DNA from 2 places in the Cobetia sp. 29-18-1 genome. Region 1 is predicted to be linked to the other one. Evidence: predicted binding sites of a transcription regulator. Region 1 holds the regulator's gene; the other holds the start of a gene.
What was found. Region 1 encodes sigma-54, which starts transcription at its own class of promoters, with help from an activator protein. Its sites were predicted from a motif close to TGGCACNNNNNTTGCTNT; they were not measured.
Positions count from the first base shown of each region.

Region 2: the regulator sigma-54 is predicted to act here: its motif matches at 3,902-3,919, upstream of QD208_RS02760 (HAD-IIB family hydrolase).

Region 1 is NZ_JARWKS010000016.1:51,735-59,088, forward strand. It holds gene mgtE (magnesium transporter) at 1-244, opposite strand, end outside; gene QD208_RS12890 (HPr family phosphocarrier protein) at 631-900, opposite strand; gene rapZ (RNase adapter RapZ) at 887-1,822, opposite strand; gene QD208_RS12900 (PTS sugar transporter subunit IIA) at 1,960-2,430, opposite strand; gene raiA (ribosome-associated translation inhibitor RaiA) at 2,440-2,748, opposite strand; gene QD208_RS12910 (RNA polymerase factor sigma-54) at 3,409-4,857, opposite strand; gene lptB (LPS export ABC transporter ATP-binding protein) at 5,091-5,831, opposite strand; gene lptA (lipopolysaccharide transport periplasmic protein LptA) at 5,835-6,413, opposite strand; gene lptC (LPS export ABC transporter periplasmic protein LptC) at 6,522-7,205, opposite strand; gene QD208_RS12930 (HAD hydrolase family protein) at 7,205-7,354, opposite strand, start outside.
Region 2 is NZ_JARWKS010000002.1:223,713-231,066, reverse strand. It holds gene QD208_RS02770 (sugar phosphorylase) at 1-1,581, shown strand, start outside; gene QD208_RS02765 (hypothetical protein) at 1,669-2,880, opposite strand; gene QD208_RS02760 (HAD-IIB family hydrolase) at 2,922-3,818, opposite strand; gene QD208_RS02755 (TRAP transporter large permease subunit) at 4,115-5,416, opposite strand; gene QD208_RS02750 (TRAP transporter small permease) at 5,416-6,072, opposite strand; gene QD208_RS02745 (TRAP transporter substrate-binding protein) at 6,242-7,324, opposite strand.

The sequences.
Region 1 (7,354 bases):
CCTTGAGGAAGTCGGTCTGGATGTCTTCGCCAAGGTATTGAAGGACATCGCCCTGCAGCTCGGCATCGACCAGCTCCCAGAGCAGATTACGCTCCTTGGGGGGCGAGGATTCCAGCAGGTGGGCCACGTCCACCGGCGCGAGGCCGCGATTGAGCATGCGTCTTGCCTGTTCCAGCTCGCCGCTTTCCAGCGCCTGTGACAGGCGATCAAGTCTTGGCTTGAGTTTACGAGACGTCTTGCTCATCTGTCGGCTTCCCCTGTCGACATGAAGGACAGCGCTGATTCTACCATTGGCGTAGGGGGGCGCGTCGACAAAAGAAAACAGTGTTTCTTATCGAAAGGACAATCCGCGTCCCGCCACTGGCACAAAAGCAGCGTTGCATGGCTGCCAGGCGCAAGGATAGGTGCTGGGATAGGTGCAGGGCTAGGTATAAGGGTAGGCGCAAAGACAGGCGCGAAATCCCGCGCGAGCAGTGATGGAGCTGCCCAAGGGAGCTACCAGAGGGGCTGGCCGAAAAGGGATCTGACCGAAAGGAAGGCTGCGCGCAAAGGGCGAGAGGGGCAGGGAGGCGAGAGCCAGATGAACGGGCCGCGACTCACAGCCCTGATCCACAGCGCTGTCAGTGGCGGTTATTCGTCTTCCTCGAAACGCGCCTCGAACAGCGCCTCGATGGCCAGCATCGCCTCATCGGCCTGTTCGCCCTCGACATCGATCAGCAACGTGGTGCCGCAGGGCGCGGCCAGCATCAGCAATGCCATCACATTGGCCGCATTGGCGCGTCGCTCGCCATGACTGACCATCACCGTCGCGCAATAGGGCGCACAGCAATTGACCAGCTTGGTGGCTGCGCGAGCATGCAGCCCGCGGCGGTTGGTCAGCGTCAGCTCACGAGAGGCCATCGCGATGCTCCTGCTGATGTTCTTGCTGATCACTCTCCTCACCCGCGTTGCTCAGCGCGGTATGAATGCCCAGCTCGCGGTGACGCAGGCGCACCTCAGGCAGACGCTCGGCAAAGTAGCTCGCCAGCTGCTCGCACAGGTAGACGCTGCGATGCTGGCCGCCGGTGCAGCCCACGGACACCGTCAGGTAGCTGCGGTTGCTGTCCTGATAGGCGGGCAGCCAGCGTTCCAGCCAGCCGGCGATATCGTCATGCATCGCCTGGACGGTGGGGTAGCGCTGCAGGAATTCGGCCACGCTGTCATCGCGACCGGTATCGCCGCGCAGATTGATGTCCCAGTACGGGTTGGGCAGGCAGCGGGCATCGAACACCATGTCGGCGTCGGTCGGCACGCCATGCTTGAAGCCGAAGGATTCAAAGGTCAGCGTCAGGTGGCGGGAGCTGTGCTGGGCGACCTGCTCGGTGATGCGCGAGCGCAGGTCGTGCACGCTCAGGTTGGTCGAGTCGATGACCAGATCGGCCTTCTGGCGAATGGGAGCGAGCGTCTTCTGCTCGATCTCGATGGCCTCGGCCAGGGTGTGGTCGTTGTCGCGCGTCAGAGGGTGACGACGACGGGTCGCCGAGTAGCGTTCCAGCAGCACTCGCGAATCGGTGGTCAGGTAGACGACCTGCACGTCCATGCCGCTCTGGCGGACGTTGTCGAGCAATTCGGGGAAGCGGGTCAAGGCTTCCGGCAGGTTGCGGGCATCGATGGAGACCGCGATGCGCCGGCGCGCCGGGCTGTCCTTTTCGAGCTGATCGACCAGTGGCGCCAGCAGCATGCCGGGCAGATTGTCGATGGCGTAGTAGCCAATGTCTTCCAGCGCCTGGAGAGCGATGGATTTCCCGGAGCCGGAGCGGCCGCTGATGATCACGATCTTCATGAAGTGCTCTCCAAGGGCGAGGTCAACGTCGAAAGAATGCAGGGGTGGGGCAGAAGGCTGCCCGCTATCAGTGCGCTGTACGTCAGCCGATGGGAGGCCAGCAAGACGAAAGCCCGGACGATGTCCGGGCCTGTCATTCAGCGCGCCGGTAATTCGGCGATGGCTTGGGTCAATGCCTCAAAGAGTGCACGCTGGCTGTCTGCCTGGCGCAGGGCCGAGCGATTGGCCGGGGAATTGAGCAATTCCGCGACCTGCCCGAGCAGCGTCAGATGGGTCTCATCCGCTTCCTCAGGCACCAGCAGCACGAACAGCAGATCGATGGGTTCTCCGTCGATGGCATCGAAGTCGATGGGTTCACCGAGCTTCAGAAACGCAGCGATTGGCGTCTTGCAATGCGGGCTGCGTGCATGGGGCACGGCCACACCGTGGCCAATGCCGGTCGACCCCAGTCTCTCGCGCCCGATCAGGCGCGAGAAGACTTCCTGGCTATCCAGGCTGGGAATGTTCTGTGCGATGAAGGTGCTGAAGAATTCAAGCACCCGCTTCTTGCTCCCCCCGGGGACACCGTACAGCGTGCGCTCGGGGGGAAGGATCTGATCAAGTGTCATGGCTGAAGGTCAACGGGTCCCGGTGCCCTGAGAGCGAGCCTGGGACTTTTCCTTGTGTTTGACCAGCTGGCGATCCAGCTTGTCGGCGAGCGCGTCGATGGCAGCGTACATGTTGGGGTCTTCTGCCAGGGCGTGGAGGTCAGCGCCTGCCGCGTGCAAGGTGCAGGCAGCCTGCTGGCGCTCCTTCTCGATCGACAGTGTCACCTGAACATTGGTGATGTTGTCGTAATGCCGTTCGAGGCGAGCGAGCTTCTCGTTGACGTAATCGCGGAGAGGATCGGTAAGTTCCACATGATGCCCGGTGATATTCACTTGCATGGACACGCTCCTTTATCCAGCGGGTTGCCATTCAATTGTAACCCTTTTTGACTACGAGCAAACCCTGATCGGACGCTCTGCAACAGGCTTGACGGCCACCGTCTGGCGATGTTTTCGCACCCTTGCCAGTGGCGTCAGATGTCGTGAGCGTCTGTACCGACAATGCCCAAGCTTTGCGCAAAGATCAACGCTGCGCTGCATCGTGGCTCAGTGCTTGTCTTCAACTCAGTGAGGGGTAACGGAGTGGACTTCAAGGGCACGTCTGGTGGGTGGTGCGTGAAAGACGCGCAAGAAGGCGGGTTTTCGTCGCCAATCCCTGCATGTACGTCGCCTTTCAGGCGCTTCGATTGCGTGGAGCAAGCGGCGTTTTGGGAGGTTGTCCGGGTGTCATCCAGGTGCAATACGCGCAAAAGTGACTTTAAAAACATGCGATTGACGGTGAATGACGCTGGCGGAATGGCGGTTTTTTGCCGTCATCCTGCGCGCCGTCATGGGCCATGACGGGTAATTGACGAGCGGTTGACGGGATGACAGAGCGCGCGACAGGCGCACCGCTGTCCGCGAAGTCAGAGGCTGATGAGCGGAAAATCCAGGGCTTGAGGTTGGCGGCGGCTGCCATTGTGGAGGTGAAAGCAGGGCATGGCAGCCGCAGATGACGCGTCAGGCCAGACGCTTGCGCTCGCTGGAGGAGGGGATGCCCATCGCTTCGCGATACTTGGCCACGGTGCGGCGTGCGACCTCGATGCCATCGCTGGCGAGCAGATCGACTAGCCGCGAGTCGGAGAGAGGCTTGCGGGCCGGCTCTTCCGCGATCAGCTTGCGGATGCGGGCACGAATGGCGGTGCTTGAGTGGGCGTCGCCACTGCCGCTGCCACCGACCTGGCTCGAGAAGAAGAACTTGAGCTCGAAGACGCCGCGCGGGGTGTGGATGTACTTCTGGGTCGTGACCCGCGAGATGGTCGATTCGTGCATCTCGACCACTTCGGCGATGTTGGCCAGAATCAGCGGCTTCATGCCTTCCTCGCCTTGCTCGAGGAAGTCGATCTGACGCGCCATGATCTCGCGGCCGACCTTGAGCAGGGTGTCATTGCGCGATGACAGGCTCTTCATCAGCCAGCGCGCTTCCTGCAGGTTGTCCTTGAGGAAGGTGTTGTCGGCGGACTTGTCGGCACGCTTGATCAGCGCGGCGTATTCCGGCTGGATGCGCAGCTTGGGCAGCGCTTCCGGGTTGAGCTCGACCTGCCAGCCGTGGCGGGTATGGCGCACCAGCAGATCAGGGATCACGTAATCGCTGGCGGGCTCGCCCCAGGCGGATGCCGGACGCGGGTCGAGCGCGCGCACCAGGCGAATGACGTGATCCAGCTCGTCATCGTCAAGGCTCAGGCGCCGCTTGAGCAGCTTGCGGTCATCGTTGCCCAGTGCCTCGAGGAATTGACGTACCAGGCGGCGCGCCTGCGCCAGCAGCGGCAGATCATCCGGCAGCAGCGCCAGTTGCAGCAGCAGGCATTCGCGCAGATCACGAGCGAAGACGCCGGTCGGGTCGAACTGCTGCAGACGCAGCAATACCTGCTCGAGCTCGGAGGCCTTGAGGCCGGGCAGGCCCTGGCCACGCAGGCCATCGACCAGCTCATCGAGAGACAGGCTCAGATAGCCGGCGCCGTCGACGGCATCGATCAGGCTCTCCGCCATCTGGCGTTCACGGCCATCGAGGTCGGTCATCGCCAGCTGCCAGCGCAGGTGGTCCTGCAGGCTCTCGACGCTGGTATTGCGATCGAAGTCCGGCCCTTCTTCGCTCCCGCTGCCACTGCCGGAGCTGGTCAGGCTACCGGCGTGGTCCTGGTAGAGGTCCGACCAGTCACTGTCGAGGGGGTATTCCTCGGGAATCTCGCTCGAGGAGTCGGCAGTGGAGATCTCGCTCGAATCCTGTGTCTCGACGACATCCAGCGACTCGTAGTCCTCGTCGAGCTCCAACATGGGGTTGGACTCGAGGGCTTGCTGAATCTCCTGACGCAGGTCGAGCGTCGACAGCTGCAGCAGCTGGATCGCTTGCTGGAGCTGCGGCGTCATGGTCAGCGAGGTGCCGAGGCGGAGTTGCAGGGTGGGTTTCATGGAGTCAGTCAATTCACGGCAAAGGAACGTGCTTACTACGCTATACCGTGACTCGGGGCACTGACAAGTGGTTGCCGCGAATATTCAAGCAACTTGCATGCCATGTTTCCACCAAGGTGGTATGGACGTCATGCATGCGTCTGATGTCAGACATGAAAAAGCCGCTACGCGATAAAATCACGCAGCGGCTTTCGAAGCTTTCGCCTCGCGAGGACTCAGCGCATCCCCTGACCCTAGAGCGTGAACTCGTGGCCCAGGTAGACGTCGCGCACCTGCTGGTTGGCCAGGATGGAGTCCGCATCACCGTGGGCGATGATCTGGCCATCGCCGACGATATAGGCGGTGTCACAGATATCGAGCGTCTCGCGCACGTTGTGGTCGGTGATCAGCACGCCGATGCCACGATCGCGCAGTTGGCGCACGATGCTCTTGATCTCGCCCACCGAGATGGGATCGACGCCGGCGAAGGGCTCATCAAGCAGCACGAAGTCCGGCTCGGTGGCCAGTGCACGGGCGATCTCGACCCGACGACGCTCACCACCGGACAGGCTCATGCCGGCACTGGCGCGGATGTGCGTGATGCTGAATTCCTCGAGCAACTCTTCAAGGCGTGCCTTGCGGCCATTGCGATCCAGGTCCTTGCGGGTCTCCAGAATCGCCATGATGTTGTCGGCCACCGACAGCTTGCGGAAGATCGACGCCTCCTGCGGCAGATAGCCGATGCCGGCGCGTGCACGCTGATGCATGGCGGCAGCGGAGAGGTCCTTGTCATCGATGGAGACGTTGCCGGCATCGGCGCGCACCAGCCCGACGATCATGTAGAACGAGGTCGTCTTGCCGGCGCCGTTGGGGCCCAGCAGGCCGACGATGTCGCCCTGGCGGATCTCCAGCGAGATGTCCTTGACCACCTTGCGGCCCTTGTAGGCCTTGGCCAGATGGCGAGCGCTCAGCGTACGCGGAGTAGCAGCAGTCATGACTCAGTTTTCCTTGCTGGCATTGGCGCCGCGCGGCGTCAGAGTCATGTGCACGCGACCGCCTTCGGTCTGCTGTGCCGTCTTGCTGTTGTTGGCGTTCACCTGGCGCTTGTCGAGGAAGTACTCCACGTAGCCGCCTTCGAAGGTGTCATCGCCTTTCTCGAGACGCGCGTTGCCGACCAGCTCCACGCGGCGCTCCAGTGCATGGTAGCGGATGGTGTCGGCCCAGCCCTTGACCAGTTTCTCGTCGGGCGCGGGCTGCTGTTCCAGGTAGGCACGCTTGCCGGTGGCCTTGACCAGCGAGATCTCGCCGCTGCCGGCGCGGCTGATATCAACGCGGCTGGCATCGAGTTTCATGCTGCCCTGGCGCATTTCCACCTGGCCGGTGTAGGTGGCGGTACCGGCCTTGTCATCGAGCGACAGAGCGTCTGCGGCGATGTTGATCGGCTGGCTGGCATCGCTGTCCAGCGCCATGGCGGCCGGGGCGAAGGTGGACATGCCCAGTGCCAGGCAGAGCGCCATGACACCGCTGTTGAGGGTCTGGCGACAGGCCGTCAAGGGCTTGCGAGTCGTGGAAGTCATGGTGGCTCCTTGGCATGACGGGGTCGCCGCCCGAGCAATGATGCCATCGAGCGGCAGAGAAGAAGGTGTTGCGGCGCGGGTCATGGCTTGACGGCCAGCCCGGCGGGTTCATTCACCGCTGGCAGGCGCTGCCTCGAAGGTGCTGTTGACGCGCCCATCATCGGGGGTGGTGCTGTCGGTGCCCGAATCGATGCGCTCGGCTTCCTTGCTGGCCTCGCTCTGGCCCGTGCCGGGTTGCAGGACGCTGCGAACGCGGCCCTGCAGCACGGCGGAGTCCTGGGAGAGGTCGGCGCTGAAGCTGTCACTTTCGACATGCTGGCCATTCTGGGTGATCACGACCGGCACGTCACTCCAGGCGCGATTCTGATCACGGCTGTAGTGCAGGACATCGGTATCGAGGGTCCAGCGGTCATCGGGCTGGCGCAGTCTGGCATTGCCCTCGAGGGTGAAGGTGTCGCCGCCGGCGCTCAACACGCCATTGTCACCCGTGGCATACCAGCGGCGGTCTTCACTGTCGTTGGTGCGAATCTTCGGGGTCTGCGCCCGGGTCACGTCATCGCCTGGCGTGTGCTCGATATGCGGCGAGGTCATGGACTGGATCGCCACGCCGCGCGCATCGAAGCGTGTCATGTCTGCCCCGTCGAGATAGTAATCCGGCTCACTGCTGTCGACCTCGACATTGACGGTCGATTCCAGGCTGTTGCGCTGCTCGATCAGCGCCAGCACGCCACCGACGAGCAGCAACAGCAGCATCAGCCAGAGACGCGGAGAAGGGCGGGGCAGACGTAACATCAGGGACGCGACTCCTGCAGGTAGGTATCCAGCACCGAGGCCCAGTGGCCCTGGGCCTTGAGCAGCAGATCACAGAGCTCGCGCACGGCGCCATCGCCGCCCTGGCGTGAGGTGACCCAGTTGGCCTCGCTCATCACGTAGGCCATGGC
Region 2 (7,354 bases), on a different contig from region 1:
CCACTGGCGACCCTGCACGACTTCCTCGCCAGCCGACTGGACGACAGCCTGTCCGGTGTCCACGTGCTGCCCTTCTTTCCGTGGAGCAGCGATGACGGCTTCAGCGTCATCCACTATCGCGAGGTCAATCCGGTCCTCGGCGACTGGCAGGACATCCGGCGCCTGAGTGAGCAGCGCGACCTGATGGCAGACCTGGTCATCAATCACTGCTCGCGCGAGTCACTGTGGTTCGCCGATTATCTGGCCGGCGTGCAGCCCGGCCGCGACTACTTCATCGAGATGGACCCCGACACCGATGTCTCCGAGGTCGTGCGCCCGCGTCCATCTGCCCTGCTCACGCCGGTGCATACCCGTCGTGGCCTGCGCCATCTTTGGGCAACCTTCTCGGATGACCAGATCGACCTGAACTTCGCCAATCCCGATGTGCTGCTCGAGTTCATCGGCATCCTGCTTTACTACCTCGAGCAGGGCGCGGGCATCATCCGCCTCGATGCGGTGGCATTCCTGTGGAAACGCCAGGGCACCTCCTGCATCCACCTGCCGGAGACACACGCCGTGGTGCGCCTGCTGCGCGCCATCGTCGACCATCTGGCGCCGGGCAGCCTGTTGATCACCGAAACCAACGTGCCCCACGCCGAGAACATGTCCTACTTCGGGCTCGATCGCCTGTCACAGCACGACCTCACCGCCATCGAGGGCAGCGCCCAGGCCGATGAAGCGCACCTGATCTATCAGTTCACGCTGCCGCCGCTGACGCTGCACACCCTGACCTCCGGCGATGCCAGCGCCCTGACCCAGTGGGCCACCAGCCTGCCGTCCCTGCCTTCCGGCTGCAGCTACTTCAACTTCACCGCCAGTCACGACGGTATCGGCGTTCGCGCCCTTGAGGGCCTGCTGCCCGACCACGAGCGCGACACCCTGGTGCGGCTGGTGCATGACTTCGGTGGCTACGTCAGCATGCGCGCCAACCCGGGCCGCGCCGACACCCCCTATGAGCTCAACATCAGCTACTTCGATGCGCTCAAGGGCACGCGGCGCGGCCAGGACCCGTGGCAGATCGAGCGCTTCATCGCCAGCCAGACCCTGATGCTGAGCCTGCAGGGCATCCCGGGGCTGTACATCCACTCGCTGACCGCGACTCCCAACCACCAGGAAGGCGTCGAGCGCGATGGCCATCTGCGCGCCATCAACCGCCGCAAATGGCAGCGTGATGAACTGGAAGCGCTGCTGGCAAGCCCCAACACCGCGACCCATGAGGTCTTCCACGCCCTCAAGCGCCGCATGGCACTGCGCCGCAACGAACCCTGCTTCCACCCGGATGCCGACCAGAATGTCTTCGATGTCGGCCCGGATTTCTTCGTCTTCGAGCGCGTCACCCATGAAGGGCGACGCCTGCTGTTCGCCCTCAATGTCACCGATCAGCCGCGCGTACTGCCGCTGCCGGAAAGCTGGCAAGGCGTCGCGCTGACCGACCACCTGTGCCACGACAAGGCCTACGACCCCACCATGGCTCGCCGTCCCTATCAGGCGGCCTGGCTGATGGAGCAAACAGTGCGCCCGCCGGCCATCGAGGTCGTCTGACGCCCGCGTTTCTTCCTCTGCCTACGACAACGGGGCTGCCAGTGGCAGCCCCGTTGTCGTAGGTCTTGCTGTTTCCCGCCGCGAGCCTTACTGGTTGTCCAGCTCCACCGCTTCGTGCATGCGCTCGAGCAGGTCCGGCACGGCAGACTGCACCCGGTTCCAGCTCGGGATGAAGGGCTTGTCGCGCGGATTGTCGAGGAAGGCGCTGCCGGCATCCATGATGTTGGCGGCGAACAGCTCCACCGCCGCTTCCTCACTGTGGCGGTCCACCGTCAGGCCATTCATGACGGCATCGTTGTAGTAGGTCTCGATCAGGTCCAGCGCGATACGGTAGTAGGTGGCCTTGATGGTGCGGAAGGTCTCGCCGTGCATCTCGACGCCCAGCGTGGCCAGCTTGCGATACATGGCCTTGGCGATGTCCAAACTCATGCGATTCAAACCGCCCAGCGCATCTTCCTCGGACAGCGGCTGGTGCTTGTGATCGTAGGCATCGGCGATGTCCACCTGACACAGACGCTTGGTGGAGTAGTTGCGATGGACCTCGGACAGCACGCCGATCTCCAGCCCCCAGTCACTGGGAATGCGGATGTCCGCCAGCACGTCGGTGCGCATCGAGAATTCGCCGGACAGCGGATAACGATAGCTGTCGAGATAATCCAGGTACGGCAGCGGGCCATAGACCTTCTTGAGCGCACGGATCAACGGCGTGACCATCAGGCGTGCCACGCGGCCGTTCAGCTTGCCCTGGGCGATGCGCGAGTAGTAGCCCTTGCAGAACTCGTAGTTGAACTGCGGATGGGCTACCGGGTAGATCAGGCGCGCCAGCAGGCCGCGGTCATAGGTGACGATATCGCAGTCATGCAGTGCCACCGCCTCGGCGATGCCCGAGGCCTGGACGTAGCCTGAGCAGTACCAGACATTGCGCCCCTTGCCGGCTTCCATCGGCGCCAGGCCATGCTCGGTCAGCTCCTCATCCAGCGCCCGCAGACGCGGGCCGTCGTTCCACAGGATGCGGTGATGCTGCGGCAGATGTGAGAAGAACTCCTTGGCATGCTCGAACTGGTCACGGTCGGCGCGGTCCAGCCCGATCACGATCTCGCTGAGGTAGGGCACCTGCGCCAGCTCCTCGACGATATGCTTGAGCGCCGGGCCTTCCAGCTCGGAATACAGCGACGGCAGAATCAGGCTCATCGGTCGCTTGCGGGAGAAGCGCATCAGGTCCGCTTCGAGATCTTCCACCGGACGATCGGTCAGGTTATGGAAGTTGGTGATGATGCCATTCTGGTAAAAATCGCTCATGTCAGCTCCTTGTCATGCCGAAGACACGCATCAGGCAGGCGTCAGGCGCCCAGACCTCTGGATGTCCATTCTTCCGGCTGGCCATTGGCCAGCCAGTGACGCAATCCCTCGACCCATCCCTGCGGTCCGGGGAGATTGGCGCGAAAACAGCGGCGCTCATCCGCCAGTAGCGGATAATCGGCAAGCTCCCGATCACGCTGAGAGGTATCACCGACGCCGGGGATCAGCACAGCGTTGTCGACCGCGGCCAGCAGTGGCAGGTCATTGGCGCCATCGCCGAAGCCCAGCGTCCAGGGGCGCACCCGCTCGTAGAGCCGGTAGCGGGCGATCAGATAGCGCGCTGCCACGCCCTTGTCGCTGTCCCCGGTCACGTGATGGAAGCGCCCACCACGTGTCAGCTTGAGGCCATGGCTGGCCAGACGCGTGCGAAAGTCCTCGAGACGCTCCGGCGCGTCACGCCACACCAGCGGTTCACTGGCATCACGCTGTCCCGCCAGGGCCGCGTCGCCCTCCCCCAGCCCCGTCAGCTCGCTGATTCTCGCCACCGACATCGAGGCAAAGCCCTCGAAGGCGAACTCCCCGCTCAGCTCCTCCAGCACCGCGAGAATCCTGTCGCGGGGCATCGCCACCGCGATACGACACAGGCCGTGTGCGTCCGGGGCGCTGGCCTCTTCCAGCGGGTAGGCACTCAGCCAATCGGCCGGCAACGCCACCACGCCGCCGTTTTCGGCGATCCACGGCTGGCCCGCCAAGCCCAGCGAGTCCATCAGCGGCGCCAGTTCGGCCGCCGTCTTGGAGGTGTTGGGGACGATCCAGGCACCGCGCGCGCGCAGGCGGGTCAGCCAGCTGCGCGCCGCCCCAGGCGAGTAATCGTGGTGATCCAGCAGCGAGCCATCCAGATCGGTCAGCAACAACAGCGGTGCTTGAGTCTCTGACATGTGAACTCTCCTCGTGAAGTGCTGCAGCGTGTCGGGGGTCACCTCGACAGGATCTCGTGGCACCGGACAGGCATTGCAAGAGCATTGCAGGGAATGTGCCAAGATGGTGCAGCTGCCATGACAGCCTGCCCCTTCTCACCGTGGCTGTGTTTGTGCGTCCGCTCATTTGCACCATAAAAGAGCACAAAGCCTGCCATGCATGCCCCCTCGCCACACGACGGCGCAAATCTTTCGTCACCAACGACGACGCCCTCGCATCTGCGAGGGCGTCGAGTCTACGGCTAAGTCTGTTGAGACTAGACCAGCCACAGCGACAGTTGCGGCCACAGCAGCAACATCGCCAGCACGCACAGCTGGATGGCGATGAACGGCAGCAGCGAGACGAAGATATCCTTGAGACTGATGCCTTCCGGTGCCACGCCTTTCAGATAGAAGGCGGCAGGCCCGAAGGGTGGCGACAGGAAGGACACCTGCATGTTGACCGCGAACAGCACACCGAACCATACCGGGTCGTAGCCGAGCTGCACGATGATCGGCACGAAGATCGGCAGGGTCAGCATCGCGATGCCGATCCAGTCGAGGAACAGCCCCAGCAGCAGCAGGATCGCCATCATCACCATGATGATCGCCAGCGGCGGGATATCCAGGCCGAGAATCATGCTCGACACGAAGCGGTTGCCGCCCATCAGGTTGTAGACCCCGACCAGTGCCGCCGCGCCGATACCGATCCAGATGATCATGCCGCAGGTGTTCATGGTCTGGGACAGCGCACGCTGCATCAGGGTGATGGAGAACTCGCCGCGCAGCATCACCGCCACCAGCACGCCGAAGCTGCCCATCGCCGCGGCTTCGGTCACCGAGGCCACGCCACCGTAGATGGAGCCCAGCACCAGCCCCGCGATGACCGCCGGCACACCGATGGCCTTGAGCAGCTCACGCTTGCTCTGGAAGCTGGCGCGGCGCTCCTCCTCGGGCATCACCGGCCCCAGTGAAGGGTTGCGCAGGCAGCGGATCAGCACGTAGATGATGTAGCTTGCCATCAGCACGATGGCCGGGGTGATCGCCGCGGTGAACAGGTCCGCGATCGACTGGTTGGCGATCAGGCCATAGATGATCAGCACGATGGAGGGCGGCATCATGGTGCCCAGCGAGCCGCCGGCACACACCACGCCGATGGCGATGTGCTTGTCATAGCCGAGCCTGAGCATCTGCGGCAGTGCCAGAATCCCCAGCAGCACGATCTCGCCGCCGATGATGCCGGACATCGCGGCGAGGAAGAACGCCACCACGATGGTCTGGATCGCCACGCCGCCGGGCAGTCGCCCTGCCATCACGCGCATGGCATTGAACAGGTCCTTGGCGATCCCCGAGCGATCCAGCAGCGAGGCCATCAACACGAACATCGGCACCGCCACCAGCGAATACTCGGTGACGAAGCCATAGACACGACTGGTGACCAGCGGCAGCGCCATCGGGCCGAACCAGCCGAAGGTGTAGGCCAGCGCGACCAGGCCGGTGACGAAGGCCAGCGGCAGGCCGGTGACCAGCAGCGCGAAGATGCCGCCGACCAGCAGCATCGTAGCCGTTGCAATATCCATCAGCGCGGCTCCTTGTGGTCAGCTGTGGCGTCGGGAGCGGCATCGGAAGTGGCGTCGGATGCGCCACTTCCCTCACTGCCGCCCTCGGGCGGGCGGGGCGAGAAGAAGGTCTGGTAGAGATGCCACAGCGCCTGCAGGGTCATCACCGCCAGCGCGAACAGGATCACGCCCTTGGTCAGCGCCGGAAACGGCGGATTCCATGAGGTGCCGGATCGCTCCAGCTGCCACTCGCCCAGCGGACTGTGCGAGGCACGCCAGAACATCACCCAGCCCGCATAGCTCATCGCCAGACAGAAGACGAACGTCATCACGTCATTGAAACAGTCCAGCACGTAGCGAAAGCGCGTGCCGACCAGGTCGTAGAGCACACGCACGCGAATATGGCGATTGTTGGCCAGGGCCGCCGGGCCGCCCAGCGCGAAGCTGGTCGCGACCAGGAAGATCACCGTCTCGTGCACCCAGGAGGTCGGCGAATCGAGGCCGTAGCGCATCACCACCTCGAACACGCTGATCGCCATCGCCAGCAATACCAGCCACGCCGCGGCGCGCGTGCCCTTGCCCACCAGGCGGTCCAGCGGCGTCCGCGTGCCCAGATTCGGGTCGTGGTCATCCGACGCCTCGGGTAGCCCCGGCGACGCCACATCATGTTCTGCCATATCGAATTCCTTGCTGACTCGCTGCCTCAAGGAGAATCGGCGCGCCCAGTGAGCACGCCGACCTTGATCTCCCGCGTCTTTATCGTTCTGCGATCGTGTGGCCAAAAGCGTGGTTAGCTGATGCCTCTTGCCACACGGCGGCTGGCGCCCATCCCGCGCGCCAGCGGGCTCACATCAGGTTGCGGTCGGTCAGGAAGCTGACCACGGACTCGTAGACCTTGCCGGTCAGCTCATTCTTCTCGGCCCACACCTTCCACTCCTGCTGCGCGATGCGACGGAACTTGGCGCGCTCCTCCGGCGCCATGTCGATCACCTCAATATCCGGATTGGCACGCGCCGCGCTCACCGCCTTGATGTCACGCGCCTTGAGGGTGAAGACCATGTCGTAGGCCATCGCATCGGTGGCGCTCTCCATGATCGCCTTGAGATCCGCCGGCAGGCCGTCCCAGATGCCCTTGTTCATCGACACCGCCACCATCGGCAGGGAGTGGAAGCCCGGGTAGGACGGGTACTTGGCGAAGCTGTGCAGGCCCTGGTCATCATTGGTGGCGAAGACGGTGTAATCCGCCGCGTCGATCACGCCCTTCTCCAGACCGGTGTAGACCTCGGAGCCCGGCAGGTTGACGGGCGCCGCGCCAGCTTTCTGGAAAATGTTGTAGACCATGCCTTCCGGGGCACGCACCTTGAGGCCCTTGAGGTCATCGACGGTGCGTACCGGCTTCTTGGAGACGAAGGACTCAAGCCCGGTGGCGCCCGCGCCGATCAGGTGCACGCCGTAGGGCTCGACCAGCTCGTTGTAGAGCTCCTCACCGCCGCCGTGCTGCATGTACTCGAGATATTCCAGCGGGTCACCCCAGGCGCCCACCAGATTGCCCAGCATGCCGAAGGCCGGATTCTGGCCCGAGAAGTAGGACGGATCGGTCAGGTGGCCCTGCAGGATGCCGGCGCTGACGGCGTCCAGCGTCTGGTTGGCCTGCACCACGGCATTGACCGGCAGGATCTCGATGGCGATGCGGCCATCCGACATGGTCTTGATGCTGTCGGCCCAGGCCTTCTTGACCTCGAACTGCGGCTCCCCGGCCGTCTCGGAGGTCTGGAAGGTCCATTCATACTCGGCGGCCCAGCTCGGTGTGGCGATCAGCGTGGCGGCCACGGCGGTGGACAGAGCCAGCGCCTTGAGCGTGACACGGGCGGGAGCGGCAGTGGTGCGCGGCGAGGTAGTGGTGAGCGGCGAGATAGTGGAACGCGGCATGGTGAAACTCCTGGCTTGTTGTTATGACGT